DNA from 2 places in the Clostridium sp. BNL1100 genome. Region 2 is predicted to be linked to the other one. Evidence: predicted binding sites of a transcription regulator. Region 2 holds the regulator's gene; the other holds the start of a gene.

Region 1 (15,990 bases), 1.6 Mb from region 2:
ACCGGACAGTCCCTGCGCGAAGCTTTTGATGCTGACGGAAATGGCCTGCTTGTCACCGTTTAAGCTGTAGAGATAGGCATTTTCAGCGGCTGGGACATCGGATATCTTTTCTGGAAGGATGTAATCGCCGGAAAACAGATCCGCTGACGCATACTTGCCGACCACAGTTTCACTCTGCCGGATCACGTCCTCCGGCAGGTTATAGCCGCCGACCTCCACGGTCTGCACCATATCCTTTGTGATCTGAGCGCCGGACTTGACGTCCTTGACCACCCGGACAATGTTTGTTTTCTGCGATACACTTTGGTTGAACAGGGGAGTGATCGCAAAGCAGATGAGTAAAGAAAGCACGATGCAGAGTACGCCCAGCATTGTGCGGTTTTTCAGAAAACCCATAGAGTGTTCCTCCTTATATAATAATAAAATAGGCTGCAAGGCAGCCAAGCGTTAAAAAAGGCGCGAGGGGGTATGCTTTTTGCACAGCCCTCCCGCGCAGCTTTTGGATAATGGCATAAACTGCATGGCAGATCAACAGGGCCGTAAGCCCTATGATCATGGCAGCCATGCTTTTGTGAAAGCCCAGCACCAGCCCGGCCGCCGCCATGAGCTTGATATCCCCGCCGCCCATGCCGCCCCAAATCAGGGCGGCGATTAGAAACGGCGTGGCGGCAAAGACACCGAACAGTTTTTCCGGCTCAAAAGCCAGAAACCCGACCAGGGCAATGCATAGGCAGAGGGTGTCTGGAATGATCCGTTTTCGGATATCCCAGAGACAGGCTGCCGCCAGAAGGACAGTGAAAAAACCGCCCTGCAAGAGGAGCAGCACATCAGCCCCCATAGTTGAACATTTCAATAATGCGCTGTTTCAGGGTCGGCAGGATCGTTTCACCGAACAGAGCATACAGCCCGGCAAGGACAAGGGCGCCGATGACAACAGCCATCAGGATTTTGATTGCGGTGTCCACGAAGCCTTCACCGTGCTGGGAACGAAGCAGGGACTGTGCCATAAGGATCTTGCCTGTGATTTGGTTTTTTACCTTGGATACGAATTTTTTCATTGAGATTACCTCCATTTTAATTTATTGTTTGGTTGTTAAAGAGAAAAATGGTGGGGCTTAAAGTCCCGCCATCTGCATGCCGGAATGCTGCTCCGGCGCTTGATCAAAAGGGGGCGCGTCAGCCGCCTTTGGCTGGTCTTGACTCTGGCTTTGGGTGAGCGCCTGATGGTAGGCATCGATCACTGCGTTATTCAGCTGTTCCCTGAATTCCTTGGTAACCGGGAAGCAGATGTCCTTGTACTCGTTGCCCGCGCGGTAGCTGGGCATAGCAACGAATAATCCTTTGGAGCTGTCCACCACCCTCACATTGCGGATGGCGAAGCAGTCGTTCAGGTTAATGGATGCATAGGCCCGGATGTTACCCTCTGGGCGGATGGAACCGATTTTGACGTCTACCTTCATGGGCATGGGCTGCCCGGCTGCGGTCTGTGCAGATTCCTGCGGGGTCTTGGCTGCGGCTTGCGGTTTACTCATGGTGTTTCCTCCTTTATTTTTGGGGTTAAAAAAACAGCCCTCCGGCTGTTGGGGTACCTGTTCACAGGTTCATCTGCGGGCCTTGCAGCTGCTCCTGTTCGGACGCCTGAAATGAAATCTCCCGGAATCCAAAGCGGTCGACATAGTGGAAGGAGCTGCCGGATTCATCGTACAATTCCACCACATCCGACATGGAGAGGCTGTGCCCCTCATAGCCGGACGGGTGGTCAAGGTTGAATTTGGCGTACAGTTCTTCCAGATCATTGGTTTCCACTTCGCCGTCATAAATCACCAGGTAATTGTCCGGGTCGGGTTCCCCGAACTCTTTTTGCAGCTCGTCATACCCGATGAATTTCATCATGACGTCTGTGTCGGGTTTCAGCTGCCAGACACGGCAGTTTTTAAGTACCTGCGCATTGCCCTCCTGGTCGATGCTGCCTTCCGCCAGCCGTGCAAAGGTACCGTTTTTCCATTCCACGTCCAATCCTTTCTTTTCTGAAAGATAGGACTTCATCTCATCGGTCTGGAACATGGGGTCGACAATGGCCCTGCCTTTTTCGATATAGCCAGCGGTATTGCCATAGTAAAGAATACGGTTATTTTTGATCTGAATACTGTTCACGAAGCTTCCTCCTTTCCCGGTAAAACTGCCGTTACCCGTTACTGAAAATAGAATGCGACGGAGTACGTGATGTTGCTTTTGTTGTACATGCAATCATGGTTTGTGTAGTAATAAAACTCCAATTGGCTGTAGAGTCCGGGCGACAGGCTGCGGCTGAAGGTGATGCCGTTGGTCGTTGTGCCGTAATCCAGCTGATCCCATTGGCCCGTCAATATGTTATAGCCGCGGACACGACCAAAGTCCTGTCCTGAGTGCCCGGAAACAGGCGGAACCGTAAAGGTGTAATTGGTTATGGTCGCACCCGCAATGCCCTGTTCCAGGATTACTGACTCTGGCCCGGTGAGCGTCATGCCGCCGCCTCGATTGGGGTCGGCAACGAAGAACACAATAGCTGTCCATGGAGATTCAGCGCCGGTAGAGTCCACTGCCTTCACGCGAACCACATTTTTGCCCAATGGATAGGCAGTGCTGGTTTGTGCCGGACGGCCTTCCCAAATATAAGTGATGGCATCTCCATCGGGGTCGGTGCTTGCGGCTGTGATGGTAATAGCTACGCCTGGTGCAATGCTGTTGCCGTCAGGAGTACGGGTGATGACAGGGGTCGATGGAGCGGAATTGGAAACGGTAAAGGTGATATCCGTCCAGTCGGAGTACAGCCCCCAGGCGTCTTTTGCCCTGACCTTCACTGTATGGGCACCCACAGCATAGTAGCTGTCGGAGGTGTTGCCGGAGTATTCCAAGGTCACAGTGTCACCGTCCGGATCGGTGGCATAGGCTGAGAAGTTCACCAACAGTTTGCCAGCCTTCGCGGTTCGGGTTACCGATGCGCTTCCGGTTGGTTTATTCGGTGCGTTGTTGGTGATGGTGATGTTCTGCGAATAGGTGAAAGTTCTTCCGGTGCTGTCGGTAGTGCTGGCAGTTAGGACATAGCTTCCGGTACTTTGGATAGCAATGGTCCCACCGCTGCCCGTGAGGCTTCCAGTGTAGCCAGCCGCACTTCCGCCCTTGGTCAGCGACCAATTAAGAGTCCTGCCCTCCAGTCCGGAGGTTCCCGGCAGAGAAACGTAAAAGCCGGAGCCGATATGTGCGGAGGAAGGAACGGTAAACGGGAAGCTGGCAATGGGCTTGACCAGTCCTGCATTAGAGGTGAAAGTGAATCTGCGCCCATTGGTATCAGTGACCACTGCCTGCAGCTTCACGGAAACGGTTTTATCCGTATGGAACCACAGAGTGCCACCGCTGATTCCGAGGGAGCCGGTTGCATATTCCGTGTAGGGCTTTGCCTCGCCACCATCCACTGAAAGGAGCCAGTCAGCGGCTGCTCCGCTCAGCTCAGTACCGGAGGCAGTGACCGCCATGGACTCACCGCTGTAGGTCAGCGATGGTACGCCAATGCTCATGGTTGGAATGGGGTACACCGTGAAGCTCTGACTTCTGGCAAAGGTTCGGCCGGTCGGGTCTGTCAGAGTGAGGATCAGTTCATACTGTCCTTTCGAGGGGAAGGTCAGACTGCCCCCTGCTTTGGTCAGGGTCCCGGAGGCATAAGCAGTATAAGGCTTCGCGCTACCGTTTCCCTGAATGACCGACCAGTCCGCGGTAAGGCTCTCCAAGTCCGTGCCGCTGACACCGACCGTTGCGGCTTCTCCGGCATACCATGTCTGCTGGACGCTGAGTGAAACAGACGGGATGGGATAAACCATGAAGCTCTGGCTTCTGGTAAAGGTTCGGCCCGTAGGGTCCGTCATAGTGAGGATAAGCTCGTACTGTCCCTTCGACGGGAAGGTCAGGCTGCCGCCCTCTTTGGTCAGGGTACCGGAGGCATAGGCAGAATAAGGCTTTGCGCTACTGCTTCCCTGAATGACCGTCCAGTCCGCAGTGAGGTTCTCCAGATCCGTGCCACTGACACTAACGGTTCCGACTTCTCCGGCGTGCCAGGTCTGCTGGACGTTGAGTGAAATTGAAGGAATGGGATAGACCGTAATACTCCGGCTCCTGATAAAGGTTCGGCCGGTGGGGTCTGTCATGGTGAGAATTAGCTCGTATTGTCCCTTCGCTGGGAAAGTCAGGCTGCCGCCTGTTTTCGTCAGAGTGCCGGAAGTGTAGATGTCATACGGTTGTGCGCCGCCGTCACCCTGGATGATTGTCCAGTCCGCGGTGAGATTCTCCAAGTCCGTGCCGCTGACACTGACGGTTCCGGCTTCTCCGGCATGCCAGGTCTGCTGGACGCTGAGTGAAATTGACGGGATCGGATAGACCGTAGTGGATGCACTATAGGAGAACACTCTGCCCAACGCATCCGTCATGGAGGCCGTTAGGATATAGCTCCCGACATCTTTAAACTGTATTTTACCGCCGTAGGCATTCAGGCTTCCTTCCAAAGCATCGGAAGTTTCCACAGACTCTCCGTCTTTGGTAAGCGACCATTCCACCGGCAGCACGTTGTTTTTACCGCGGGTCCGAAGGTCAACGGTACGGTCGGTATGGGTCGATTCGGGAAGCTCGAAAGAAATGTTCAGCACCGGCAGGACTTCGATCTTGCCGCCGTTTTCGAACAGGAATACTCTCCCTATTTCATCGGTGATTCTCGCAATCAACTCATAGGCACCAGCATGCTTGAATCGGATAGAACCGCCGCTGTTATCCAGAGTTCCATCGACATAAGTCGCAAAATCCTGGAATCCAAAGCCGTTCTCTAACAGCCATTCCACTTTTAAACCGTCTAATTCCAAGGTTTCTGGAATCACGGAGACGAGGGTGTCGGTATGGGCGGTTTCCGGTAGCTTGTAGGTGATGCCGGGAACGGGATATACCTTGATCGGCGTAGTATAGCTGTAGTTTCTTCCCGCGGGGTCAGTAAAGGCGGCTTTCAGCACATATTCGCCCTTTTCTTTGAAACGGACGGTGCTGTCCGTGTCGGTGAGTTTCCCCTCCATGTAATCGGCAACGGGAACGGATTCTCCATTTCTGGTCAGCGACCATTGGATTTCCGCTGTTCCAAGATTCTGGAATGATGCCTCTACCTGAACACTCGTATCGGTATGGGTGATCTCAGGCAGATAAAATCCAACGGAGCCTACCAGATAGACGGTGATAGTCCCGGAGGTTTCAAAGGTTCTGCCGGTTTCATCGGTGAGCGTTCCCGTGAGCATATACACGCCCTTATCCCTGAAACGGATCTTGCCGCCGTCATTGGTCAAAGCACCTTCCAGCTCATCGGCAAGTTCTTTTGCAGCTTCACCGTTTTTGGTCAGGCTCCAGTCAACCGTCAGTCCGTCTGCTTCCGTCAGATTTGTTGAAACATCCAGTGTTGTATCTGTATGGGAAGCGGCTGGAAGTTCAAAGGCAATTCCGGCTACCGGATAGACTTTGGTGCTTTCCGTATGAGTAAAGACACGGCCGGTTTCGTCGGTGATAGATGCTGTCAGCATATATTCGCCCTTGCTCCTGAACACAAAGGTGCCACCTTCATTCCCAAGTTTACCTTCCAGGATGTCGGCTGGCTGCACGGCTTCTCCATCCTTCTCAGTAATCCACACGATGTCGTGCCCATAGAGCTTTTCCAGCTGAAAGGCAAGTATGGTCGATTTGTCCGTGTGCGTCGTTTCCGGCAGATCAAAGCTCAGATCAATTATCGGATAGACCGTGATCTGTTTGGACAGTACGGTTTCTTTTCCTCTGGAGTTCTTTGCTGTGGCGGTCAGGGTATACTGTCCGTCCTCCTTGAACCCAATGGTACCGCCCTCCAATCCGAGGGTACCGCTGATAGCATCTTCCAGTGCCACAGGCTGCTGGGAGCCGTCCACGGCGGCTTTGGTTAACGACCAGGTGAAGTTGCTCATGTATTTCCACACAGGCATTACTTGAATTTCCGTGTCGGTATGGGCGGTCGCAGGAAGTTCAAATCGCACCTGTGCGTCCGGGTAATAATGTGAGCCTCCTCCCGAACTACCCCCGGAACCATTGCCCGGATTATCCGGCGTAGGTGTCGGAGTATGCAGAGCCGGATTTGTCGGAGCAGGTGTCGGCTGAGCTGGATTTACCGGCGTGGGTGTTGGCTGAGCCGGATTTACGGGAGTTGTCGTCGGCTGGTCCGAAGTACCGGGGGCTGGTGAAGGAGATACCTGAGTTGGCGTGGACTTTTGCGGCTTGACCTTATCGATCAGATCGTCAGCTTCACCCTTTGTCACAGGATCATTCGGATGGATCTTATTATCATCTGTGTCCCCGATGATACCGTCCTCACGGCCAATGATGAGATATCCTTTGTCCCCATCTTTGATCGCGTCCTGATCCTCATAGCCGCTGTGTCCCTGGGTGTTTTTCGCTTCCTCATCCTTTCCGCTGATCCGCACGAGCATCTTGATGATCTCGGCGCGGGTGATGGGGTCATCCGGAAAGAAGCCGTCCGGATAGTCGAGGGGGTCAATAATGCCGGCATCGATTAGGGCTTCAATGCTTGCCTCCGACCAGTGACCGTTAATGTCAGGAAAGCTGGGCGGGTCTTTCTCTGCGTTTGCAGTATTCAGCGGGATATCCCGCACCATAATGGCGGCGAACTCGCCGCGGGTGATGATCTCATCCTTCTGGATGAAATTTTCCGGATGCAGGCGGTATGCCGTATAGATCCCGCCGCAGACCAGAAGTAGGAGAACAAGGGCGAGAATGCCAATGCGTTTTCCTTTTTGTTTCATGGGTTTTCAGTCCTTTCTTTTTTGATTTTGACTATGACAAAGCCGGAATCAGCAATCTGATCCCGGCCTTAAGTCCTGATTGGTTTCATAGCTTCAGTTCCATGCCTCCGCTTTGCTCCTGCTCCCTGCGGTACGATTCCATGGCCTCCTGTGTCGGGTAGATAAGCTTTCCGTCCACCATCTCAAAAATGCAGAAGTCCTCCCGGTCGCAGACCATGATCTTGTGCTGGTAGTCCTTCTGCATGTCAATGTAGTCCTTGACCTCCTGCGCACTGCACAGCCAGACACCGGTGGTGTAGCGTCCGTCCGGCAGATAACAATAGCCGCTGTATTGCGGCTCATGGTTTTTCAAATCCAGCGCTCCCACGGGACGAATCTGTGACAGCTGGAGTCTGGCCTGATCGGACAGGATCTCCGGCTTTGCAATACCGAACACGTCACTCCGGTTCCAGCGGATTTTTTCTCCTTCCGCCAGGGAAACGGTAAAGATTGAGCGGCTGATGGGATTAGGATTGCTGCCGTTTCCTCCGGTGCAAAAGTACAGCTGGTGTTTTGCCTCCCGGCAGTCCTCCGGCAGTGCGGAAGGATGCAGGACAATGACCTTTCCGCTGATGGGCATGTCATATCCGGTCTGTAAGCAGTCCTCCTGAGAAAATAATGTTTTTTCACTCATGACGCTGCCCCTTTCTCTGCTCGATGAGTTCCAGCAGCCGTGCAGCGATGGCGATCTGTGTGCCCTCCGGCATCTCACGGATAGCGGCATGGACAAAGGCTTCCACCGCCTCCGGCGATTGATCACCCACCTCGATGAGATCCACTTTTTTGATGCTGATAGTTCCCTGGCTGATGCCCAGCCTGACAATATCACCATAGTCCATGCCAGAGGAGGATCGGAGTTCTTTGGGGATCAGGACACGCCCCTTGCCGTCTACGATTTTGTAAATAGGCTTTGCTTTCATACGAAGTAACCCTCCTTTTTCATAACCTCCCGAACGGTGTCGGAGTGGATGCCCAGGTTGTCAAACAGCCCGTGCAGTTCATCCGGCAGACGATCCAGCGGGTCGGCGGGTCGGATCTTGATTTCTCTGTCCCCGCAGATGATGTCCAGATCGCTATCCAAAGGGATATTCGCATCTTCCAGCAGGGAATAAGGCAGGGTCAGATCATCTTCCTCTTCCGGTTCTTCCTCCTCATCCATCTCCTGTGCGTTGTGAATGGTGATATCCAAGGGTTCTGTCATAATAAGAATCATTGGGTACGGATAGTTTTCTTCCTCCGAAACCGTGAGGGTGACGTACACCTCGTCACCGGGCTTTAACCCGGCTGCGCTTACGGTTTCCTCCGAAAAAATAAGGTAGCCTTTGTTGTCTACAGCAGATTTCATTTCAATCATTTTCATAGGGATTTCCTCCTTTAAGTTAGCCCCTCAGTGGGGTCATCGTTGTTTGCCGAAAACAGGTCGGCGTCAAAGAGATTCATTTGGGACGGCATGTCCCGCAGACGCTCGCCGGTATCGTAATTTGAAATCAGGACTTCGGCGTATTCACAGCCGTTGTCGTAACGCTGCGCCAAGTTATTGAGGCGGCTGACTGACTCGATGCAAAAGCCCTGATACAGCTCCCGGATAAATTCGCAGTCGTTGTAGCTGACCAGCCATTTTCCCTGACAAGCTGCAAGGGTATCCCGCAGCCTTGTATGATCTTCCTTTTTAAATTCCACGGCGTAGTGTCCTTCCGTCTGGTAATAGGGAGGGTCGCAGTAGATGAAGGCGTTCTCCCGGCTGTATTGCTTGATCAAATCCTCAAAATCCTTGTTTTCAATGATGGTATCCTTGAGCCTCCGGCTGCCCTGCCAGAGCAGGTGGAAGGTTCTGCGGATATCGAAGGGCTGGCAGCCGTAGCTGGTGCAGCCGCTTCCGTAGCTTAAGCGGATGAGCCGGTAAAAGGCGGCGGCGCGCTTCACATCATTCATCTGCGCGTATTCCAAGAGGATGGGCTCGATTTCCTCAAACTGCGGCTCTGTGAGATACTGCTCGGCAATCTCCAGTTCCTCCCGCAGATACTCGTTTGTGAACTCCTCCTTCGTCAGATACTTTTTCAGGACATTGAATTCATCGCGGCCGTTGAGAGGAAAGAAGTTCAGCTCCTTTAAGAGAGCCAGGGGACGGTCACGGACACAGCGGAACAGGTTTGCCAGGTCGGAATTAAAATCGTTGTAGACCTCCATGGCAGTATCGGGTGGCTTACCAAACAGCACCCAGCCTCCGCCGCCGAAGACTTCAATGTACCGTCCGAACTCCTTTGGCATCCGCTGATAGATCATCTCCCGCAGTGCTTTCTTGCCGCCCACCCAGCTGATGATGCTGTTCATTTTGATCACCTGCCTTTGCTTCGGAGGTTAATTTTCTCCATATCGGTTTTCATACAGGAGCCGTCTGCGCTCCAGCAGATAAATCCAACGCCGGGATAGGGACAGCCCTCGCAGCGGGAGGGATCTTTTGGCGGCGGCACGACGTACTTTTTTGGCGGGCCGGTCACTCCCGCGCCTGTCTTTTGTTCTGGGGTTATATCATAGTTCATGATTCAGCTCCTTTCTCGGAAAACAAAAAAGGCGCTGCCTTTTTTTATAAGACAGCGCCTTTTCGTTCTATTATCTTTGTTGTGGGTTACAGCATCTGCTGACCAAGTGCGGGACTTGAATATTCCAGAGTCATCTCCCGGTTGCCCAGCCGGATTATGCCATAGGGCGTAGCGCAAATATTTGCTTCCTTCATCAGATCAGAATCGCATCGGGAGAAATGAATGTGCTTGAGCATTGGATCATCTTCCGGGATGTGATATCGTTTCAGGAATTCCTGCCTGGCGTAATCTTCAGGGGAGGACAGCTCCGGATAAAAATCAAAGCAATCCATGTTCTGTGTAATATCAAGGGCCAGGTCGATATCGGTACAGTCCATCAGCTCAAGAGCTGCTTTGAACTTCGCTTCCTGACCTTGGCAGCGGAGTTCATAAATCTTTTCTGCCAGCAGCTTTATTTTTTCGATGTCCTCATAGTCACCAAACACACCATTTAATTTGGGGACAGAGCTTTTATTGGTATACACCACGCATCCATCAAAATTTTTAATGCCCTGTTCCTTTAATACTTCCGATATCTCATCCGGTGTAGCGGGCAGTTTAAGTATTGTACATTCGTCAATATCCGACGGATAAAATGTACCATCACATACCAGGAGTTCAAAGACATAGTTCTCCAGGAAAGATTGCTCCGGCAAGTGGATACCATCATAAACTGTTTCCCAACTCCCAGAGCCATTTACTACATAAAAATCGTTGTGAAAGATACCACCTTCCGCTTCCTGACGCGCACGACCGATTTTTTCATAGTCCAGCAAGTCCAGAAGCTCCTGCTGATATTCTGGAGGTACATGATTGACCGCATCTATAAAATCATTGTCGACATAGAATTTGCCGAGTTCCCGATCATTTTTAGCAGGTACTGCATGAGCATCACCAAGATTGTATGTTTGGTTGATCAGGTCATGCATTGCCAGATTGCCCTCGCCCACTAACGCACAGCCGGTGAAGGCGATGCGGTCATGCTCGCTCAACTCACTTATACGGTATGCAAGGAAGTTCAGCTCAGCAAGAGGAGGATTTTCTGGAATAAAACTCAGTTCCTCTCCCTGCATATTGAAGCACTCCACAACCTGATATGGCTGATCATCTGTGACTCTTGCACGATGTAGTGCGTCCTGTATTTCGTCCCGGCTTGCGGGGAGTTTCAGATATGCGCCGGAGTATGCGGGCGCGTCGTACAGGTCCGACCGCATCAGTGTCACAGTCATCACCTTTTCCTTTTCTGACATTGATTATCTCCTTTCTGAAATAAAAAAAGCGCCCTTCAGTTTTATAAAACCAAAAGACGCTACATGTTCATCTGCATCCCCTGATCAGGATAGAGGATGGCGAATCTTGCGTTTTGCAGATTTGTAACCGCATTACTTTTCAAGAATTCGGGATGAGATTTAAGCCACTGGAGATCTTCGACGGTTGCATCTTGAGGTTCCCCCTCGCCATAACGGAAGGATTTAACCGCCACTGTGATGTATTCTGAACCGCCGCAGTCCTCAACCAGTTCTTTATATAGCTGGGAGTTTTGTATGTCCTCCACTTCGGGAACCCCACTCATGAGTCCAACGTCGCGGATGCCAGTGTTGGTTTCCAGGCCGATGATGGAAAATATCTTGCTCACTTACATTCCTCCCATCATCGGACCGCTGTAACCGAGAGCGGGAGCGCTGTTTTTCATTTCCTTCTCCGGCTTGATGGAGTAATTCTCATCATTCCAGAGGCTGACATAAATCTCGCCGTCTGGCGTTTTGATAGGGCGCTGTTCTAGGCTTTCCCCGAAGCCATCTGCATTTTGTCCAACCACAAAATTCAAAAGCTCGGCTGTTTCCTCACCAGAAAGAGCTTCTGTTAGCCCGGCGGTCATGACTCCCCACAGCTCACCATCGCAGACTTCCACGGATGGATACAGGCTGTGTACCTTTTCCTTCAGCGCATCCTCATGGATGTATTCCGCAAGGCCGCGGTCATTTTTAAATTGCCGGTTCTCTTTGACGATGGCAGCGAGGATAGCATCTTCATAAGAGACAGCATCTGCAGGGGTGATTTCCACCGGATTGTCCTCCACTCCATACTCGCCCTGGGGGTAAGTCACGATCTTCAGAGGGAAAAAGATACGCATTGTTTCGTTTGCCATTTCGGTTTCCTCCATTCTTTTTCGCCACATCAGGCAATAAAAAAAGAGGCTATGCTTCTCATAAAAAAGAAAAACATAGCCTCATGTGCTTCTGCCTGACGGCAGATTTAGAAAATTGTTTTGGGTATATGAAAACAAAGGCATCAAGATTTATCATCTCAATACCTTTGGATTTTCAATTCAATTCTATTAATTTTTCCATTTAGCATAATTGATCCTATATACCAATAGATAATACCAAACTCATACGATACCAGTTTATAAAGTGTCACATGAATAATTTGTCACTATTTGATTGATAGTCCCTTATCTATTGCATCCTGAACTATTTGATGGCAACACTTACCTAATGGGTTGTTATTCTGGCATTGCGCATTTTTCATTGCTCCAGTAAGCTTCAAGACATCTTTCATATTTTTAGCACCATCTTTTACGACAGCAGTTATAACTTGTTCCTCCGTAACTTTACTACAGTAACAGGCATATTTAGGATTAGCGCCGTTCTTAAACCATATTGGTACTTTTACTTGCTGTTTATTAAATTTGATATTAGATTCTGTATTGTAATAAGTAATATCACATTCCTCACTCATGCATAAAAAATAATCCTTATCACCGATTTGCTCCGTTAACTCATCAAGTACCATATGCTTTACTGTAATGTTTTTAACAAGAGTACCTTGTTTTTCACATACAGGACACAAATTGTTATTTCCTACCTCACACGAAGATTTTTCTGAATTTCCACAACAACATTTATTCAAAGTTTCTTTTTCCATTATCTATATTTTCCTCCCTTAACTCTTATTTTCATTTTCTATAACCTCACAGGTACATATCTTATTTATACTCCCTTCGGCTATTGATTGGCCAAGCTGAATAAGTTCCTTTATTCTTTCGTCAGAAATATAATAATAGATATTCTTTCCTTCTTTAATTGACTTTACAAAATTACACCATTTCAAACATTTTAACTGCATTGATATAAGACTTTGGGAGCAACATAAATCTTCGGCCAGTTCACCTACGTTTTTTTTATCATTTAATAAAGAAATAATAATTTGGTATCTTGTAGGATTAGATAGTCCGTGAAAAAACTTTGTATACGCTTCAATTTGTTCATTTTTAATTTGCATAACTACCTCTCTAAAAAGTACGAATATGAAATAAATCCAACAGATATTACCGTTGAAATCCATAGAATAATTCTTGTGGTTTTTGGTGTACTCTTATTTTTTGCTATTATATAGTGAGCTACACCAAGCATTAATGCTGTTATTACTATGAAAACGTTTTTATAAGGTGTAATAACTGGAGCAAAAGAAAGACCTATACCGCTCAAACCAAGAACTGATAATAGAGGGATTCCAATACAACATATTGATGCAAAAAAAGATGATATAATTGATCCTACACTTAATATTTTCTCTTTCATAATATATCCTCCACATTATATAAACATTTCAACATTTATTGATATGTTTATATTAACATAATTTAATTATATATACAATAAGAAAAAATATAGTGTCTCTGTTACATTTTTAAAAGTTATGAATAACATATTGCAAACAATTTGTGAATTTACAAAAAACACCCGATGTCATCTATAAAATGCCTCAAAAAAACGGGCCGAAAAATGCACTATTTCTGCCCGTTTTTTTCTCATTTTTTGCTCCAAAACCACTACATATTGTGGTTGTACCCCTTTATTTTTTGTCTCGACCACAATACGTCATCATTATTATCACCTCAACGTGTTTTGAGAGGTCTTGATAGCTGTCAAAACGGCGTTTTAGTTCTATTTTTACCTACTCTCGAACTTAGGAACATATCCACGCTCGTAAATGGAAACATATCCAAGATTGACTCTCGTTTATGGAAAAATATCAAAGTCAAATTTAAATAAAAAAATTCTCAAAAATATATTGACAAGTGGAACATTCTGTGTTATATAATAATTAGCACTCAACAATCGAGAGTGCTAACAAAAAATAAATTGAAAAGGAGTTGTTATTTATGGCTGGATTAGTACCTTTTAACAAAAAGAACAAAGAAATCTCTACAAACACTGGCTTTGAGGACTTCTACAACGTACTTGATGACTTTTTTTCCAATGACTGGCCTTTTAGAAGAACCCTCACACATGACACTTTCAAAGTTGATGTCGAAGATAATGGCAATGAATACCTAATTGAGGCTGAAGTGCCAGGTATAGATAAAAAAGACATCAATGTTGAACTTAACGATGGAAAACTTATGATTTCTATTACTAGGGATGAAAACAGTGAATCAAAGAAAAAGAATTTCATCCACAGAGAGAGACGTTATAGTTCTATGAGTCGTTCAATTTATTTGGAAGATGCCAAGCCAGATGGTATTAAAGCAAAACTGGAAAATGGTTTACTTAAAGTTGTAGTTCCTAAAGAAGAAAAGCCAAACAACAGCATTACAATTGATGTTGAATAAGGCAAAATAAAGCACATCGGGTTATTCACCCATGTGCTTTATTTTTTATACTATCAATTGCTTTTTTTATTTTTCTTGTTTGTGTTCATTTTATTTACTGCTTTTAAATTAATTAGTGTTTCTTTATGTAATTTTGACGTTATATTGGGGAAAGCAGCAAATACTCTTTTCACAAACTCTTTATTTTGTTTTGATATATCATTAAATTTTTGGTTAAGCTCATCGATTTTATTTGTTAATACCCTAATCTGAGACAGTTCTTCGTCAGATTGTATTGATTTTAATTTTATAAAAAATTCCTCTGACATCGTCTCTTTGATTTCATCCGCAATCATATGAAGCTTCGATAGGTTGGTATTCAATTTTAAAGCATTTAGAGTAGATATTATATTATCAGTCAAGAATATGGATAGTAATATTAAACTTGATGTGTAACGCATGCTTAATGGCAACTTGTTAATCATATTAAGTAAAATAGGATTTAGAAAATATATTGCGATTAATGATAATCCTCCAAAAATCAACGAATTATGTAATACGACTCTTCCATGAATATTCAACTTATAATTTGAATAATCCCACCATTTTAAATGGTATATTCGTTCTAATAAATATCCCGTAACATATTCCAAAAGACTAGTTACAATCACTGCAAGAAAATAAACTATTATAGGATTATCTGAAAAAGGTGTCAAAATATTTATGACTGCAAGTGCTCCAAAGCCATAAATAGGACAATACGGGCCTATTAAAAACCCTCTGTTCACAAACTTTTTATCCGGAAACGAACAATATATTACCTCACATACCCAGCCAATAAAGCTGTATGTTAAAAAAAGCAAAAATTCTTTTATTATATACTCCATAACGATCCCTTTCTATAATTCAATATTATTCGAGAAACTTTTTCCTAATCCGCATTTTGTCTCAACAACTCTTTTAAAGCTTTCCTGTTCGATATTAGCCATACAGATGAAAAAATCTCTGATTTAAAAGCATCCGAAAAGCTCTCGGACTTAATAAAGCAAAGGAACTTATCCGATGAGCATGAACAAATCCAAGGCAATACCAATATTTTATTTGCTGTAATATCATTTTCCATCTGATGACATCTTTGAAAATAATATATCTCCACAGACGACGGTCTCTTTACTCCTTTTTTGCTTTGTAAATAGTATTTAGAAATCTTCTTTGCATTTCTTCTTCTAAATCATTATCGTAGTCCTTTGTGTGCTTATGCATTGCATTAATGAAATCTTCAAAATAAGTCACATCATCAAACAGGCTCCTGTTTTCAATAAAGAAATTATAAATTTCTCTGTAATAAATGACAGTATACTTTTCACCGCACGAAAACTTGCTTAATTCAATGCGATTGTAATTAGGTGAAAAAATAAAGCAACTCACAGATTTCTTGCGATACTCATCATCAGTTGTGACTTGTTGATAGTATTTTTTAAGCTGTGATTGTACCTTATCACTGTAAATATCGTGTCGGTCATCAATACCATTGATGCTTGATTTGATTTTATTTTCTATTACAATGGCATTGTTTTTGTCAGAGATTAGCAGGTCAATATTTCTCTTTTCTCTCTCTATGTTGAAATCTGTTTGTATCTTGATAGATAAAACTTCATGCGCAAACTTAGAAAAAGCTTCTCTATTTATATTGAAAAAGTAAGCAAGCATATTGGAAAAAGCGAGTTCATTGTCTTCCTGCTTAATTATTTTAAGGAAATTGAAATGTGGATCTTTTTGTAGCTTTGGCAATTCAGAAATTGCTTGGGTCGTATTAGTATCTTCCCATAGCTCTTTGGCCTCAATTATCTGATTCAAATCAGCAAAGGAATCCGGCTTTTCATTTTCGTTGTAGAACTCTCTTAATGTTTGTTTGCCAAATCCTTTATTT
Region 2 (15,990 bases):
CAATAATTACATTTGCTATTATATTAGCTACTATTATATCGTATTTATGATCTTCCTGCTTCAAATCAGACAATATAGCCTTATATGCCGATACTTTTGATATTTCCTGATTCAGCTCGATATTTTCCTTGGCAACTTTTACAGCAACTTCATCTATATCAATAGCTTCAACTGTTTTTGCACCAAGTTTCGCTGCTATTATTGAAAGGATACCCGTACCACAGCCGATATCAAGGACCTGTGTGTTATCCTTCATGTACTTATCAAGCAATATAGAACACATCTGTGTTGTTTCATGTGTCCCTGTTCCAAAGGCCATTCCGGGGTCCATTTGTATTATTATTTCATCACCTTTGGGACTATAATCTTCCCAAGTTGGTTTTATTACTATTCTATCTGTAAGCTGAAGGGGTTTATAGTACTTTTTCCAAGCTGTAGACCAATCCTCATCATCTACTTCGCCGTATCCCTCAAGACCTTTTCCAATATTTAAAAATTGGGAAATATTTCCCAATCCATCATTTATTTTCTTTAATAGCTCGTCTATATTATTTCCGCTCTGGAAATATGCCTGTATAATAACGTCCTCACCTAATGATTCAAGGAATTCATCATCTGCATAGTCCAGAGTATTTGGCTTTAATATTTCTTTTTTTATATCAAAAGGGTCCTTGATAGCCACGCCTCCGGCACCCATTGTAGTAAGCATTTCAGAAACCGCATCACTTGCTTCGTCAGTAGTACTTACACGTATTTCATACCATTTCATATTATTCCGTTTGCCTCCATGAGCAGTAAAATTCTTAATTATTTAAACGCATCCTTCATTTTGTCAAAAAAGCCTTTTCTCTGCTCGTGGGATTCATCGTCACTGATTTCAGCAAATTCCCTCAGCAATGCTTTTTGTTTGTCATTGAGTTTTTTCGGAACTTCAATATTTACCTTAACATACTGGTCTCCACGTCCATTCCCTCTCAAATAAGGGATTCCCTTGCCCTTTAATCTGAAAACAGAGCCTGTTTGAGTTCCTTCCGGTACGGTATATTTAACTTTTCCGTCAAGGGTAGGTACTTCTAATTCAGCACCTAATGCTGCCTGTGTAAATGTAATGGGTACATCACATACAACATTATTTCCCTGTCTTGAGAATAACGGATGAGGCTTTACACGGATGTTAACATACAAATCTCCGTTTGGGCCACCTTTTAATCCCGGGTCTCCACCACCTCTTAATGAAATGGTCTGGCCGTCATCAATTCCCGCAGGAATATCTATTTTTATTTTCTTTGTACTCCTCAGTCTGCCTTTTCCGTTACAAGCAGGACAAGGCTCTGTAATAATCTTTCCTTCACCTTTACATGCATCACATGTTTTAGTGTTTATAAATTGCCCGAATGGTGTGTTTTGTTTTACCTGAACCTGCCCTGTTCCGTTACAATGACTACAGGTTGTTACATTACTTCCGGGTTTGGCTCCTGATCCGGTACATTTTGAACATAATTCCATTTTGCTTACATTTATTTCCCGTTCAATACCAAAGGCAGCTTCTTCGAAGCTGATCTCCATAGAGTATTTAATGTCAGCACCCTTTTGAGGACCTCTTCTTGTTTTGCTTCTTCCTCCAAAGCCTGAGCCTCCAAAGAAAGTTTCAAATATATCTCCGATTCCTCCAAAGTCAAAATCAGAAGAGAAACCTCCTGCACCGCCAAATCCGTTAGGGTCTGTTCCAGCATGACCGAACTGGTCGTACCTGCCCCGTTTCTGAGAATCACTAAGAATCTCATAGGCTTCATTTACCTCTTTGAACTTTGCTTCTGCAGTCTTATCTCCTGGATTGACGTCCGGGTGGTACTTTTTTGCAAGATTTCTATATGCTTTTTTTAGTTCAGCATCAGAAGCGTTTCTCTCAACGCCCAATACTTCGTAATAATCTCTTTTTTCTGCCATCCAATTCAACTCCCGTCTCATTACACAGCAAACCAGCAACCTAAAATAAGCCAGAGCTGTATTATGTAAGCTTTGGCGTTTATAAAAACCTTATGCTGTTAATGCTGTTAATGCTGTTAATGCTATAGGGGCTTTTTAAGCCCCTATACATTATTATATATTTATTTATCATCGTCAACTACTTTATAGTCTGCATCAACAACATTATCATCCTGTGCTGCTCCAGCTGCTCCCTGTTGTCCTCCAAAACCAGCAGCTCCAGCGTCTGCCTGTGCTCCTTGAGTCTGTTGATATATTTTTGAGGATATATCATAGAAGGACTGCTGTAATTCTTCGGTAGCTTTCTTTATTGCTTCGGTATCAGTACCTTTAAGGGCATCCTTTACCTTGTTTACTCCGCTTTCAATCTTTGACTTGTCTTCAGCAGATACTTTATCGCCAAGATCTTTTAATGACTTCTCTGATTGGTAAACCAAGGAATCTGCATTATTTCTAACATCGATTTCTTCTTTACGCTGTTTGTCTTCCGCAGCAAATTTTTCTGCTTCTTTTACAGCCTTGTCTATATCGGAATCAGACAGGTTAGTTGAGGCAGTTATTGTTATCTTCTGCTCGTTACCTGTTCCAAGGTCTTTTGCGGATACATGAACTATACCGTTTGCATCTATATCAAAAGTAACTTCGATTTGTGGTACACCTCTTGGTGCTGATGGAATACCTGTAAGCTGGAATCTTCCAAGAGACTTGTTGTATTGAGCCATTTCTCTTTCGCCCTGCAATACATGAATCTCAACACTTGTCTGTCCGTCTGCCGCTGTGGAGAATACCTGACTCTTCTTGGTAGGAATAGTTGTATTTCTTTCAATCAGCTTTGTGAATACTCCGCCAAGTGTTTCAAGTCCAAGTGATAATGGTGTAACATCCAGAAGCAGAAGTCCGGTTACATCACCTGTCAATACACCCGCCTGAATTGCAGCACCAACGGCAACACATTCATCAGGATTAATTCCCTTGAAAGGATCTTTTCCTAAGTACTTCTTTACTGCTTCCTGAACTGCAGGAATTCTTGTAGAACCACCAACTAATAGAATTTTGTCTATCTTGTCAGGTGTAAGTCCTGCATCCTGCATAGCCTGTCTTGTAGGACCCATAGTATTTTCAACCAAATCAGCTGTAATTTCATCAAATTTTGCTCTAGTAAGAGTTACATCAAGATGCTTTGGTCCTGTTGCATCAGCAGTTATAAACGGCAGGTTTATATTTGATGAAGTCACACCGGAAAGTTCTATTTTTGCCTTTTCAGCTGCTTCCTTCAATCTCTGCATTGCCATTTTGTCGTTTTTGAGATCTATTCCACTTTCCTTTTTGAATGTATCAACAAGGAAATCTATTACTCTCTGGTCAAAGTCATCTCCGCCAAGTCTGTTGTTACCGTTTGTTGCAAGAACTTCGAATACGCCGTCTCCGATTTCAAGTATGGATACGTCGAATGTTCCTCCACCTAAGTCATAAACCATTATTTTCTGGTCATGCTCTTTGTCAAGACCATATGCCAAAGCTGCTGCTGTAGGCTCGTTTATAATTCTGAGAACTTCCAATCCCGCAATTTTACCGGCATCCTTTGTTGCTTGTCTTTGAGCATCGCTAAAGTATGCAGGTACGGTGATTACAGCCTGAGTTATGGTTTCACCAAGATAAGCTTCCGCATCAGATTTAAGCTTTTGAAGAACCATTGAGGATATTTCCTGTGGTGAATATTTCTTACCATCTATATCAACCTTACGGTCGGTTCCCATATCTCTCTTTATTGAAATAATTGTTCTTTCCGGATTTGTGATAGATTGTCTTTTTGCGACTTGCCCTATCATACGTTCACCTGTTTTTGAAAATGCAACAACAGAAGGGGTAGTTCTATTTCCTTCCGGATTTGCAATAACAACAGGCTCACCGCCTTCCATAACTGCCACACATGAATTTGTGGTACCTAAATCTATACCAATTACTTTTGACATAAATAATACCCTCCTTAATATATTTATTAATCGTTTTTTTATTTTTAAACTACTGTGTTAGTTTACTACCTTTACCATACTATGTCTGATTACTTTACCCTTCATTGTATAACCCTTCTGAAATTCTTCAACCACAATATTTTCACCGATTTCATCATCTGTTACATGCATTACGGCATTATGGAGTTCTGGGTCAAAAGAATTATTGACCGCCTCTATTGCTTCAACTCCTAGTTTGTCGAGACAATCCTTCAACTGTCTCATAACCATTTCAACGCCTTCCTTCAATGGACTATTTTCAATGTTTTCTGCGGCTTTTAAGGCTCTTTCGAGGTTATCTACTACCGGAAGGAAGGTATTTACAGTGTCTATTGCTATATCAAGGCTAAGGGCTTCCTTTTCCTTGATTGTTCTTTTTTTATAGTTGTCAAACTCGGCTGCTGTACGCTGAACCATATTTTTGAAATCTTCACATTGTTTTGCCTTTTCTTCCAACTTTGATTTTAGTTCCTCAATCTCCGTACTTACTGCTTCGTCACCCTTCACATCAGCAGTCCCTGATACCTCCGGATTTTCTGCTCCTTTGTTGATTTCTTCAGCATTCATTTCATTAGTGTTTTCGTTTTCATCCTTAGGATGTTTTTCTTTTTTCATTACCTGAATACTACCTCCTTATTTATACTATCCATTATCCAGGAGTTTAAGAATCTCCTGATTGATTTTATTCCTTATATAATTCATAGATGACACAACCTTTGAATACTCCATTCGGGTTGGCCCGATAATGCCTATTGTTCCTATTACATGATTACCTACACTATAGGATGCAGTAACCAAACTGCAATCCTTTATACCTTCTATAGCATTCTCATTTCCTATGTGAATAATTATCTCATTATTTTTATTTGAATTATTTGTAAGAAGGTCAGATACAAATTTCTTTTCATCTAATATATTCAAAAACTCCTTGGCCTTATCAACTTCCTTAAACTCCGGAAAATTCAGAATATTTGTAGCTCCTTCAAGATATACTTCCGGCTTATCAATGGTCTTAATCAAATCCTCTATTCCGTCGAGGATAGGTTTAATTAATCCATAAGGCAATGAATTCAGTTTTTCAAACTTTTCATTTAATATGTCCGATTTTAGCATTTCCAAAGTAAAACCTTTTAACTGCTCGTTTAGCATATTTGAAATCTGAATTAAGAAATCGGGCGTAACACTTTCAGGAATTCTTATCAGATTATTTCTTACAACGTTAGCATCTGTAACAATAATTACCAATGCTTTCCCAGGCTCTATAGGTACCACCTGAACAGCTTTTAATACACTCTGTTTCATATGAGGGGTTATCGCCATAGAAGTATATTTGGTAAACCTGGACATAACCGCTGATGCATTCCTTATAAGCTGGCTGAGTTCATTTATCCGAATGTTCATATCACTTCGGATTTTCTCTATTTCACTATCTGTTAATTCATTTATCTTCATCAGCTGATCAACATAAAGCCTGTACCCTTTATCGGAAGGAACTCTGCCTGCCGATGTGTATGGCTGCTCCAAAAGCCCCATTTCTTCAAGATCAGCCATTTCATTTCTAATTGTAGCCGAGCTTAAACCAAGTTCATGCTTCTTGGCAATAGTTCTGGAACCTACAGGTTCAGCAGAGTATATATAATCATCTATAATTGCTTGTAGTATTTTCAATTTTCTATCGTCAAGTAGCATTATAATCACCCCTCTTGTTAGCACTCTTTAATGTTGAGTGCTAATTATATACTAAAAATAACATTAGCATATTTGTTTGTCAAGTATTTTTCTTGTAATATTCGGTAATAAATTATAAAATCTAAAAGACCCTGCACAGAATAAATATACATTCCGATACAAGGTCTTTTTTAGTATTTCAAATAGTTATTTTTAAATTCCGCCGCTCATTTGTTTGTAGTATTCTGCACAAGCATACTTTCCTGATTTTTCACGATATATTTCAAAGAAAAATACAATTGTTATAAATTCGGCAAGATATGATACTATGGACGATACAGCTCCTCCAATAATAGGAATCCATCCTACCACCAATCCTAATATTGATCCGGCAATTGTTCCAATTATAGTAATAAGGATAGTGGTACCTAAAATTGTCCAGAAATTACCTGAAACATAACGGAATGATTTTTTCAACCCTGTCAGTATATCTGAATCTTCTACACAAACTGATGTAAACCACAGTGAAGTGTATACACCAAGCGCTACACAAGCAACTATGAAAGCCAAAGTAAACAGTACCATCAATATTGCACCTGCAACATTTGAAACCACTGTTATTACTACCACTGCAATTGCAACAAGTATTAAATAAGCAACTATCATTCCTATCCAAAGAGCAATTTTTAATAATCCGTAGAGTACAAATCTTCCGATATACTTTGTCATGGAAGATGTCATATCACTAAGAGTTGAAGTACCTGTCTCATACTTTTTATTTATCATTCCGTATGTTGCAGGATAAACCAGAATAGATAAAACCAGAGTCAAAACTGTTGAAATTATCATACTTATAATCATTGCAGGCCCATACAAGCTGAGGAACATATGGTACGATGGAATAAATTGCCCACTATTGTCCATCATCTGTTCAAATATCTGTTCAAAATTCTTAATATTAAATAAAAATCCTAAGGATCCCACACCCATGATCATACTCGGTATTGCCATAGCTATTAGCAATGGAATCGTTATTATAAAGTTCTTAAACGTAAACTTAAATGCGTTTTCAAGGTATCTCATACCTAACCTCCCAATTAATATATTCTTCTATTTCTTATTGCTATTGCCTTCAATATATGCCGATATAAGACTGTTATAACCTTTCATAACATTTTGGGTTAGAATATTCTCCGATGAATTTAATATACACCCATCTATTATTTTTATCGGCAATGCATTAATGGATGTACCAGTTATAAAAGCTGCATCAAAATTACTTAACTGATCAACACCAATCAATGTTTCTATAACTTCGTATCCTAGTTTTACACAAACATCAATTATATATTGTCTTGTAATACCTTTCAATATATATTCTTCGGGAGATGTATAGATTTTGTCACCTTTTACAAAAAAAACATTGGATTTTCCGCCCTCTGTTATTTTATCGTTGTCATCTACCAAAAGCACTTCAAAAGCATTATTTTCTTCTGCAACCCGCTTAATTTCTGCCTTGTATGAAATATTTATCATTTTGATATTTGGGTTGCTTCTCTTGAGCTTAACGGTACAACACTTTACACCACTATCATATTCGTCTTGTGAAGGATAGTAGAACTTGTTTATATGGAGTAGTGTAATCTGCACTTTTTCATAGAGAAGCACCAACACTTTTACATTGCAGTCTGCTAGATTATTTAGCTCACATATTTCAGTAATTTGGGTCCTTAAATCCTTTTTTGTTACTTCTAATTCATTTAGAGTCTTTTGTACAGAACTTTTAAGACGTGTAAAGTGATCATCATAAAATAGCGGAATTCCCTTTATTATACGTATAACTTCATAGCAAGCCGTATACTTTTCTTCTGAATATTTATTCAATGCTTCAGACGACAAGGTTTCACCGTTTATAATGCACTTTGTACCTATGTTATCTTCAAATGTCATTTTTTTGCCCCTTTTGATATTGAATTAAAGAATGTATTAATTTTATATTTTTCCAATACAATCTTAATTATATAACAGTCTTAATAAATTAATCAATCTCATCAAGGGACAAATTAAAGCTTGGTATAAATTTTTCCATGAAATACATAACCTCAGGCAAATCAATCTCCATTATTGTTTGTAGAATGGTTTCCCGGGCCTTTTTGAATTCGTTGTTTCCGGCCTTGACTTCTTCTATACATTTTATATAGGCAGAAATCCTGTCAGCCGCCTTTACAAGTTTCCAACAATTCATATCATCCGGATTTTTAAAGAATAAAGAATAATATTCATCTGCCATTTCCTCAGGCAGCATAGATATAATTTTCTCCTTTGATATATCTTCGATATCCTTGTAAATTTTACTTATCTGAGGGTTATAATATTTTATGGGAGTAGGCATATCCCCTGTTATTATTTCATTGCAGTCATGAAACATCGCAAGAATTGCCACTCTCTCGGGGTTTATTTCTCCGTTAAAATATGTGTTTCTGATTACCGCCAGCCCATGTGCTATTATGGCAACCTGCAAACTGTGTTCCTGTATATTTTCAGTAGACGTGTTGCGCATAAGTCCCCATCTATTTATATATTTCATCCTTGATAGAAATGCAAAAAAATGAAAGCTCTTATCATCCATATTTCCACCTACATCCAGTATATTTCTTCAAAGCAGCTTTGTGCAAACTGGTCTGTCATGCCTGCTATAAAGTCAATAACTTTCTGTGCATCACTTTCAGACTTATCATATGCCTTGTCTGCTATAAAGTTATAAAACATTCTGTAAACCTTATTTTCATTTGTCTGAAGCCTTTCAAAATCTGATAGGCTGTTGAGCAGGCTGTCAAACAAGCCTTCAAGGGTATTTTCAGCAATTTTTTCGTACCGGGTTATCTTATCGGCCTTGTAAATCAACCTTACATTCTCGTTGATTAGTTTTTCAAGTGCCTGACCTTTTTCCGGACTAAGCTGAATACAATCCCTGCCATAGCTGTTCTCAACCATATCGCAAACCAGAGTGTTTATTATTTCTCCATTTGTATTTCCCAATTCATTTCTTATATCCATGGGTATGTCATGCATATTCATTAGGTTTACACGTACAGCATCCTCAATATCCCTGCCAACATATGCTATTTTATCCACCAGTCTTACAATGCAGGCTTCAAGAGTAAATGGAAGATGGCCTCTATCTTTAACATTATGCAGTGATCGTGGTGTTTTCCCTAAATCTCTTCTTAAAGAGTATTCATTATAGTTCTCGCCGCAATGTGAAACTATTCCGTCCTTTACCTCAAATGTAAGATTAAGACCGCATTTTTCATGTATCTTTTCTTTTGAGATACGTGTAGCAAGCTTTTCTACAACCCGAAGGCTGTGAAGTTCATGTTTAAAGCCACTTTCTTTACTTACTTTCTTCATGCATTTATCTAATACACGTTCTCCGCTATGACCGAATGGTGCATGCCCCAGATCATGTCCTAAAGCTATTGCATAAGTAAGGTCCTGATTCAGATTGAGGGTCCTGGCTATAGTGACAGCTATTGATCCTACATTTAGTACATGCTCCATCCGTGTACATATGTGGTCGTTCTTTGCATTAAAAAATACCTGAGTTTTGTGCCTTAGTCTTCGAAACTCCATAGAGTATAGAATTCTGTTTCCATCCCGCTCATAATCTGTCCTGATAGGACATTTTTCTTCATTGATTATCCTGCCAAAAGAATTAACACTTCTTGCGGCATAGGGACTCAACAAATTCTCTTGTTGCTCTCTTAACTGCCTCCACACCATAAAAACACACCTCCGGCCTTTAACTCTAATATACCATATTCTTGCAGGAAAGTATGCATTACAATTTATGACCTAGTTTACCATTGTCCCTTTGTTTTCTTACCACTGGCAAATATTGCAATACCTGCTGCTATGAGTGCCACCGGAATGAAAAGACTTGGTTTTATAAATGTCAATATTGTGTTAAGGAACATACATGCAAAGAAGAATGCTGAAACTCCTGCAATTATCAAACTTGCTATTAATAAACCCTTTTCTCTATTTGAAAACAGATACATCTGAAATAGTCCAACAGCTACAGATAATATATATACAGGCCAAGTATACTCTGCAAAATACCAATTTGTTGCAACCTCGAACATAAAGAGTAGTCCGATAGTTGTAATAATTCCTCCGGGTATGAGTAGTCCGGGCTTTCTTCCTGTTAAGAAATAACTGAATTCAAAAGTCAACCCAAACAGAAGTACTATAAACACCCAAAGATCTCCGGTGTTCAAATCCAGAAAATTTATACCAAACAGCATTTTTAAAACCAGTAGCAAAGCACCCACAGCTATGAGTAATGTGCCTACCAAAGAATAATTTTTTTTCATAATATCCCTCTCTTTTTTAATTTCTATTGAGCTTATTTTTAATTACATTGATTATACATAATTTTGTTATTTTTTGTCTGACTCTTCTAGATACGAATTTTATTTTTTTAACTGGAAATAATATGCCTATTATTCAAAAACAGGAGTTGAGTACCATTAAGAAGAGAGGCAGGTTATTATTACTTATTATCAGTGTCCTTATTAGTTTATTTTGCATTTTTATCTGGAAAAACGTTTATGATGCCAGCTATACTCCTGAAGGCCCTCAGGCGAATATTTCATGTATTTTAAAGAAAAATAAACTTAGCAGTGAAGATTATTCTTTTTTATTTAAACAAACAGGCCTTTCTCAAACAGCTATTGATGAGTTTCGTTTATCCTCTGATGGTAATGAAAAAATACTTTCAATTCAGAGTAACTATTTTAAAAGAAACAAGATATTCAGAGAGCAACTGAACCCTTTTACAGTTCAGGAATCAATTCTTGTTAACGGCTCTTTAAGCAGGTTTATTCAAATGGCGCCGGTTAAAAATGGGGACATACTTTTGACTAAATCCTGCTACACCCTTTACTGGAGGCATGGACACTGTGGAATTGTTATTGATGCTAAAAAAGGAATAACTTTGGAATCTCTTACACCGGGAAGCCACAGTATAAAACAGGATATATCCAAGTGGCAGTACTTTCCAACCTTTAAGATTTTAAGGCTTAAAAATGCAGATCAGAAAAAGCTTGATGAAATCGCAGCTTTTGCAGCTAAAAATCTTGCAGGTATAAAATATGGCATTTGCTCTCCTAAGCGCTACGATGATACCAAGCCAAAGGTGGAGAACTGCTCACAAATGATATGGCAGGCATATTACCACTATGGATATGATATAGACGGAAATAAAGGCTTATTGGTGACACCTTCCGATTTAGCAAAGAGTGATCTTTTTGAAGTGGTCCAAACATTTGGATTCCCTCCGGATAAACCTTGGTGATTTTTATAAAATGATAATGCTTGTCAATAATATCAATACTGAAAACAGCATGGCAAAATAATCCGGACAAAAAAAGCGATATGTCTTATACCCGCTGTCCTTCTTTCTTAAATTAAACCCTCTTAATTCAGCAGATATTGCACTACCCTCAATGCGTTTTACGGAGGATATGAGAAGGGGAACACACAGTGGGAGCAGTAACTTCAGCTTCTTCACAGGGTTTTTTGTATCAAATTCAACTCCCCTTGCAGTCTGGGCTTCGATTATACCCGTCATCTCATTTTCAAAAATGGGTATAAATCTCAGGGCTGTTATAAACGCAAAGGTGTACTTGTACGGTATATGAAGTTTTTGTACCATAACATTGGTAAGATCGCTCATTCTGGTAACTGTCAGAATTATAACCAAAGGCATGGTAGCCCCTACAAGTCTCAAAACAAGCATTATACTAAATTTCAAACCTGTATCTGTAATGTACAAATTGAACGGAAGATTCAAAAGGGTATTTCCTGTTCTGATGAAAAAAACCTGTAATAAAAAAAGTACAATTCCTATTTTAAATAGTGTAAGCAGCAAAGAAAATGCCCTGTCAACTATTCCAGCAAGATAGGCTATAAAAAGGTTTACAACAATAATTCCAATTGTACAATAAATGTTACTGTTGGCAAAGCTGCTCAAGCAAAGCAAAAAAGCAATTACCATTTTTGATAGAGGGTTTAACCTGTGTATAACGGTCTCACCCTGACTGTATTCTAAAATGCCCTTCACATTATACACCCTCTCTCTTGGCTTTTTGTGATATAATTCCTGTCATTTCATCCAATGTAAATACACCCTCAAAGCCTTTACCAAGCCGTATAGCAAGTTCGGCTATCTGAGGTGGGGCTAGGGATGCCTCCTCTAATACGTCCGTCCGGGACATTACCCTGCGGCAAATATCATCAGCAAGTATACGGCCTTCACCCACCACAATTATCCTTTGTACAAAATCAGCTACCAGTTCCATATCGTGGCATACCATGACAACGGTAGTTCCGTTGATGTTCAGTTCATTTACAATTTCCATTATATGCATACATTCCTTATAGTCTAACCCGGTAGTGGGTTCGTCCAATACCAGTATTTCAGGAGACAAAGCCAGTACTGATGCAAGCGCAACTTTCTGTCTCTCTCCCCTGCTCAAAGAAAAGGGATCCTTGTCAGCGGTCAAACCAAATTTCTCTATTGTGTTCCTGCACCTTTTTTCTATATCAGCATTGTCTGTCAGAATACATTTTAGGCCGAATTCTATCTCTGCCTTAACTGTGTTGCGGCAAATCTGCCTGTCGGGGTTTTGAAACAAAAATCCTACATGCCTTGCCAGTTCACTTGTCCTTGTTACTGAGGTATTAAGGTTCGCAATGGTGACTACACCCGAGGTAGGTTTCAGTAAGCCGTTTAGCAGCTTCATAAGAGTAGTCTTTCCTGCACCATTTCTGCCTACAATAGCAACAAATTCTCCTTTTGTTACGGAAAGACTTATATTGTTCAGAATATTCATTTTGTCATATGCGAAGCACACGTTGTCGAACATTATCACCCGATCACCCCCCTAACCATGGTTTCAGCTTCCATTATATTGACGGGAACCGGTCCATTGTATATTTTGAGCTGATTAAGATTGTTTGCCAGAGATGCTACCCTTGGGCAGTTAACACCAATATTAGTCAATCTGGTGGTGTCACTCAGCACCTCTTTTGGTGTCCCCTCCAGATAGATTTCACCGCTGTCCAAAATTATGATTCTCTTGGAAAACTCGCTGAGCAACATTATTTTTTGTTCAACAACTATAATTGTTATGTTCAGAGTTTTGTTCAGCATTTTCAACATGTTATATATTTGCAGGCTACTCTGTGGGTCGAGTTCAGCAGTTGGCTCGTCAAGTACCAGTATATCAGGCATCATTGCAACCACTGCCGATATGGCAACCTTTTGCTTTTGACCACCGCTTAGTGTATTGATGTTTCTATATCGTAAATCTTCTATACCTACCATTTTAAGGATATCTGTTATTCTCTGCTCGATTTCTTCTTTCGGTACTCCGAAATTTTCCAGACCAAATAATATCTCATCTTCAACAACTGAGGATACCATCTGCCCGTCAATATCCTGAAATACACTTCCTACGCTCAATGCCAACTGTGTCGGTGATGAATCAACAGTATCCTGCCCCTTCACCCTGACCTCACCATAAAAATCACCTTCATAGTGATGTGGAATAACTCCGTTAACTGCATAGGTAAAGGTCGACTTGCCTGCTCCGCTATTTCCTATGATACCTACGAAATCACCTTTTTGGATAGAGAGATTCTTTATTGTTAATGCAGGCTTTTCACCTGTTTTATATTTAAATGAGAAATCCTTGAACTCAATCATCTTTTCCACGTCCCAATGCCAGTTTTACAGGTATATAAAGGATCTGAACTATTACCGCATTTACTATAGCAGTTAACAGTATCATTATTGAAAACATACTGAAGGGTATTGCCTCTACATCCGCACCTGCATAAAATGCAATATACAATACTCCAAGATAAGTAAGGCCACTTGCCAGAGTACTCAGGAAAGTACCTAATACGGGTTTTAATAATGAATAGGTTTTAAACTTCAGAGGTAGGCTAATAAGAACAGCCATTACAAAAGCACCTAAGGGCTCACTTATTAAATTTATGTACGGTGTCCCCGGGAATACCTGACAGATGGCCCCTGCTATAATGCCTATGATTATAGCTTCAGATAACCTTGGCTTTATTATAAGAATTGCCAGACAATACATTGCAATAATAAAATTTGGCTTCATACCAGCATTGAACATAGAGCCCACGAAGAACTTAAGTACAGCCCCAGTTGCCAGTAACACACCTACAAGAATTACGTCGGAAATAGTAAGTCCTGCTTTTTTCTCTTTTAGAACTACTCTTTTTTCCATAAAAAAACCTCCATCAATATTTTTTTGAGTAGAGGTTTTGAATTTGTATTTATTATTTTAAGCAGCCAAGCTAAATACAACCTATTAAGCCAATAGGCGTACTCATCCTTTTCTGTTTCTGATCTCATCTAATCTAAACTCGTCTCTTCTCGTCTCTACTTGTAAAGAATATAACATTCATCGGCAAGGCTTGTCAATATAAGACAATAAATATTATAATTTGTAAATAATTTACAACCATTTACAAATTTATTTATTAAATACTTTATTGTAATAATTTGTATCCAATATTTTTGCAGAGTACGTAAACATATTGTTTACACGTTGTGAAATATCTGCCCTGTATTGTTTGTTTGCAGTTTCTTTTGTTTCTCCTTCTGCCAAAATAAATTTACCATTTTTTGAATTGTAGCGGGCTTTATCTGTAAGCCAGCTCCAGTTTGAGAACACAACAAGTGGTGGTTCATCTGAAAGTATATCTCTTCCCATTAGTAATCTGGAATCATATTCCACACCCATCAGGTTAGAAATTGTAGGCAATATGTCCAGACTGGCACAGGGCTTGTTTATTTCTTCAGATTTTATTCCCTTTGACCATAAAATAAATATTCCCTTGTAAAGTTCGAAATTTGTCTCCACAGGGTGCCCTGCAAGTTCACTTATTTCGCTGTTTGTAAGTCCGTAGGGATAGTGATCGGGGCTTATAGCAATAAGTGTATCTTCAGCAAGCCCGGATTTTTCAAGTCTGGCAATTAACTCTCCCATAGCCCTGTCGAATTCTATATTGCAAGCAAGATAAGCTTTAACTGCACGTGAATATGGCAAGTTTTTGACAAGCTCTCTATTTTTTTCTGCCATGGCATTTCCGTTAAATGTATACATCAAGTGTCCGCTGACAGTCATATAATATGTGTGAAAAGGTGTTTTCCCTATATAGTCATCTGTGGTCTTCTGAATCATTTCAAGGTCTGATTCCGGCCAAGATTTTGTCATTTCAAGTCCATTACCAACAGCTTTAAAAGCATATCCCATATTTGGGTGGGATACATCCCTGTGATAATAGGTATAAGAGTGGTCGTGGTATGCACGTGTACCATATCCAAGCTTTTTTAACTGGTTTCCCATACAAAATGGCATATAGTTTCTTCCCGAAACATAGAAGCTCCATATTCCGGGCTTTGGTATCAGTGAATTGCAAGCTACATATTCTCCGTCAGATGTACTTACTCCCCATATAGGCGTATAAAATTCGGTAAATCTGAAACCTTCCTCAGACATTTTATACAGTGTTGGTGTCAAATCCTTGTTTACCGCATATGGCGAAAATCCCTCAGCAGTTATCATTATCAAGTTTTTACCCTTGAAGATTCCGGTGTATTTATTCTTTTTAGTCGGTTTGACAGATTTAAAGTATCCGTGCATCGAAGCAATGGTAGAGTCGCTTTCTCCTGCTATAAGTTTGTCAAAATCAATGTCCATTATATTATACTCTTTGCTTGGTTCCGGAGTAGAATTGACTTTATCATTCGAAGAATTCTTGCTTTCATCAAGCCGGGGTTTTCCAGTACTTTCCTGACTTTGCTTTGCTGACTGATATGGAGTCCCCATTCCTTTGTTATCGTCAACAGCAGTCATTTGTTCTTCTTCTCCACCGTCATCGATGCTTGTAAATCCAAAAACCAAATGCTTTACATCCAAGCGTGAAGTAGTAAGCATACCGAATCTGTTTACTGCCAAATCTGGTATAACTGCTTTTGAATAAAGAAAGCTTGTACTGAGCTCTCCGGTATTTGACATAGAAACTAGAATTGTAGCTGCCACCTGAAAACATATCATGCCCCCTGCCAAAAATGCTTTCCGCTTTCCCGTGGTCTTTTTCGCAAGAAAAAGAATCCTACCGAAAATAAGCAGAAATAAAATTGGTACCAGTAGTAAAAATATAGCACCGGCATTGTTTTTTACGGCAATGAGTACCTCCTGCCAGAATTGGAGTACCT

Evidence for each region. The regulator HrcA, encoded in region 2, represses chaperone genes, less so after heat shock. The targets are predictions, from matches to a motif close to TGTTAGCACTCNNNNNNNNNGAGTGCTAACA.
Region 1: CLO1100_RS17160 (Hsp20/alpha crystallin family protein) is a predicted target of HrcA. The motif match lies at 13,572-13,602, and genes of this name have one in related genera.

What each region holds. Positions count from the first base shown of each region.
Region 1 covers NC_016791.1:4,018,158-4,034,147, forward strand. Annotated here, with positions in the region: gene cpaB (Flp pilus assembly protein CpaB) at 1-396, opposite strand, end outside; gene CLO1100_RS17080 (A24 family peptidase) at 410-838, opposite strand; gene CLO1100_RS17085 (DUF6133 family protein) at 828-1,058, opposite strand; gene CLO1100_RS17090 (SpoVG family protein) at 1,116-1,532, opposite strand; gene CLO1100_RS17095 (YodL domain-containing protein) at 1,594-2,154, opposite strand; gene CLO1100_RS17100 (S-layer homology domain-containing protein) at 2,193-6,845, opposite strand; gene CLO1100_RS17105 (hypothetical protein) at 6,931-7,518, opposite strand; gene CLO1100_RS17110 (AbrB family transcriptional regulator) at 7,511-7,804, opposite strand; gene CLO1100_RS17115 (hypothetical protein) at 7,801-8,244, opposite strand; gene CLO1100_RS17120 (DNA adenine methylase) at 8,259-9,215, opposite strand; gene CLO1100_RS17125 (hypothetical protein) at 9,221-9,424, opposite strand; gene CLO1100_RS17130 (antirestriction protein ArdA) at 9,511-10,713, opposite strand; gene CLO1100_RS17135 (hypothetical protein) at 10,773-11,099, opposite strand; gene CLO1100_RS17140 (hypothetical protein) at 11,100-11,612, opposite strand; gene CLO1100_RS17145 (Csac_0668 family 2Fe-2S cluster-binding (seleno)protein) at 11,900-12,391, opposite strand; gene CLO1100_RS17150 (metalloregulator ArsR/SmtB family transcription factor) at 12,410-12,748, opposite strand; gene CLO1100_RS17155 (hypothetical protein) at 12,751-13,047, opposite strand; gene CLO1100_RS17160 (Hsp20/alpha crystallin family protein) at 13,632-14,081, shown strand; gene CLO1100_RS17165 (hypothetical protein) at 14,135-14,947, opposite strand; gene CLO1100_RS17175 (PD-(D/E)XK nuclease family protein) at 15,231-15,990, opposite strand, start outside.
Region 2 covers NC_016791.1:2,456,182-2,472,171, forward strand. Annotated here, with positions in the region: gene prmA (50S ribosomal protein L11 methyltransferase) at 1-769, opposite strand, end outside; gene dnaJ (molecular chaperone DnaJ) at 808-1,947, opposite strand; gene dnaK (molecular chaperone DnaK) at 2,109-3,959, opposite strand; gene grpE (nucleotide exchange factor GrpE) at 4,017-4,613, opposite strand; gene hrcA (heat-inducible transcriptional repressor HrcA) at 4,641-5,687, opposite strand; gene CLO1100_RS10280 (hypothetical protein) at 5,880-6,749, opposite strand; gene CLO1100_RS10285 (aminotransferase class IV) at 6,777-7,616, opposite strand; gene yfbR (5'-deoxynucleotidase) at 7,705-8,295, opposite strand; gene CLO1100_RS10295 (HD domain-containing protein) at 8,304-9,449, opposite strand; gene CLO1100_RS10300 (hypothetical protein) at 9,527-10,042, opposite strand; gene CLO1100_RS10305 (hypothetical protein) at 10,165-11,025, shown strand; gene CLO1100_RS10310 (energy-coupling factor transporter transmembrane component T) at 11,029-11,793, opposite strand; gene CLO1100_RS10315 (ABC transporter ATP-binding protein) at 11,795-12,598, opposite strand; gene CLO1100_RS10320 (ATP-binding cassette domain-containing protein) at 12,601-13,440, opposite strand; gene CLO1100_RS10325 (tryptophan transporter) at 13,433-13,993, opposite strand; gene CLO1100_RS10330 (alkaline phosphatase family protein) at 14,243-15,990, opposite strand, start outside.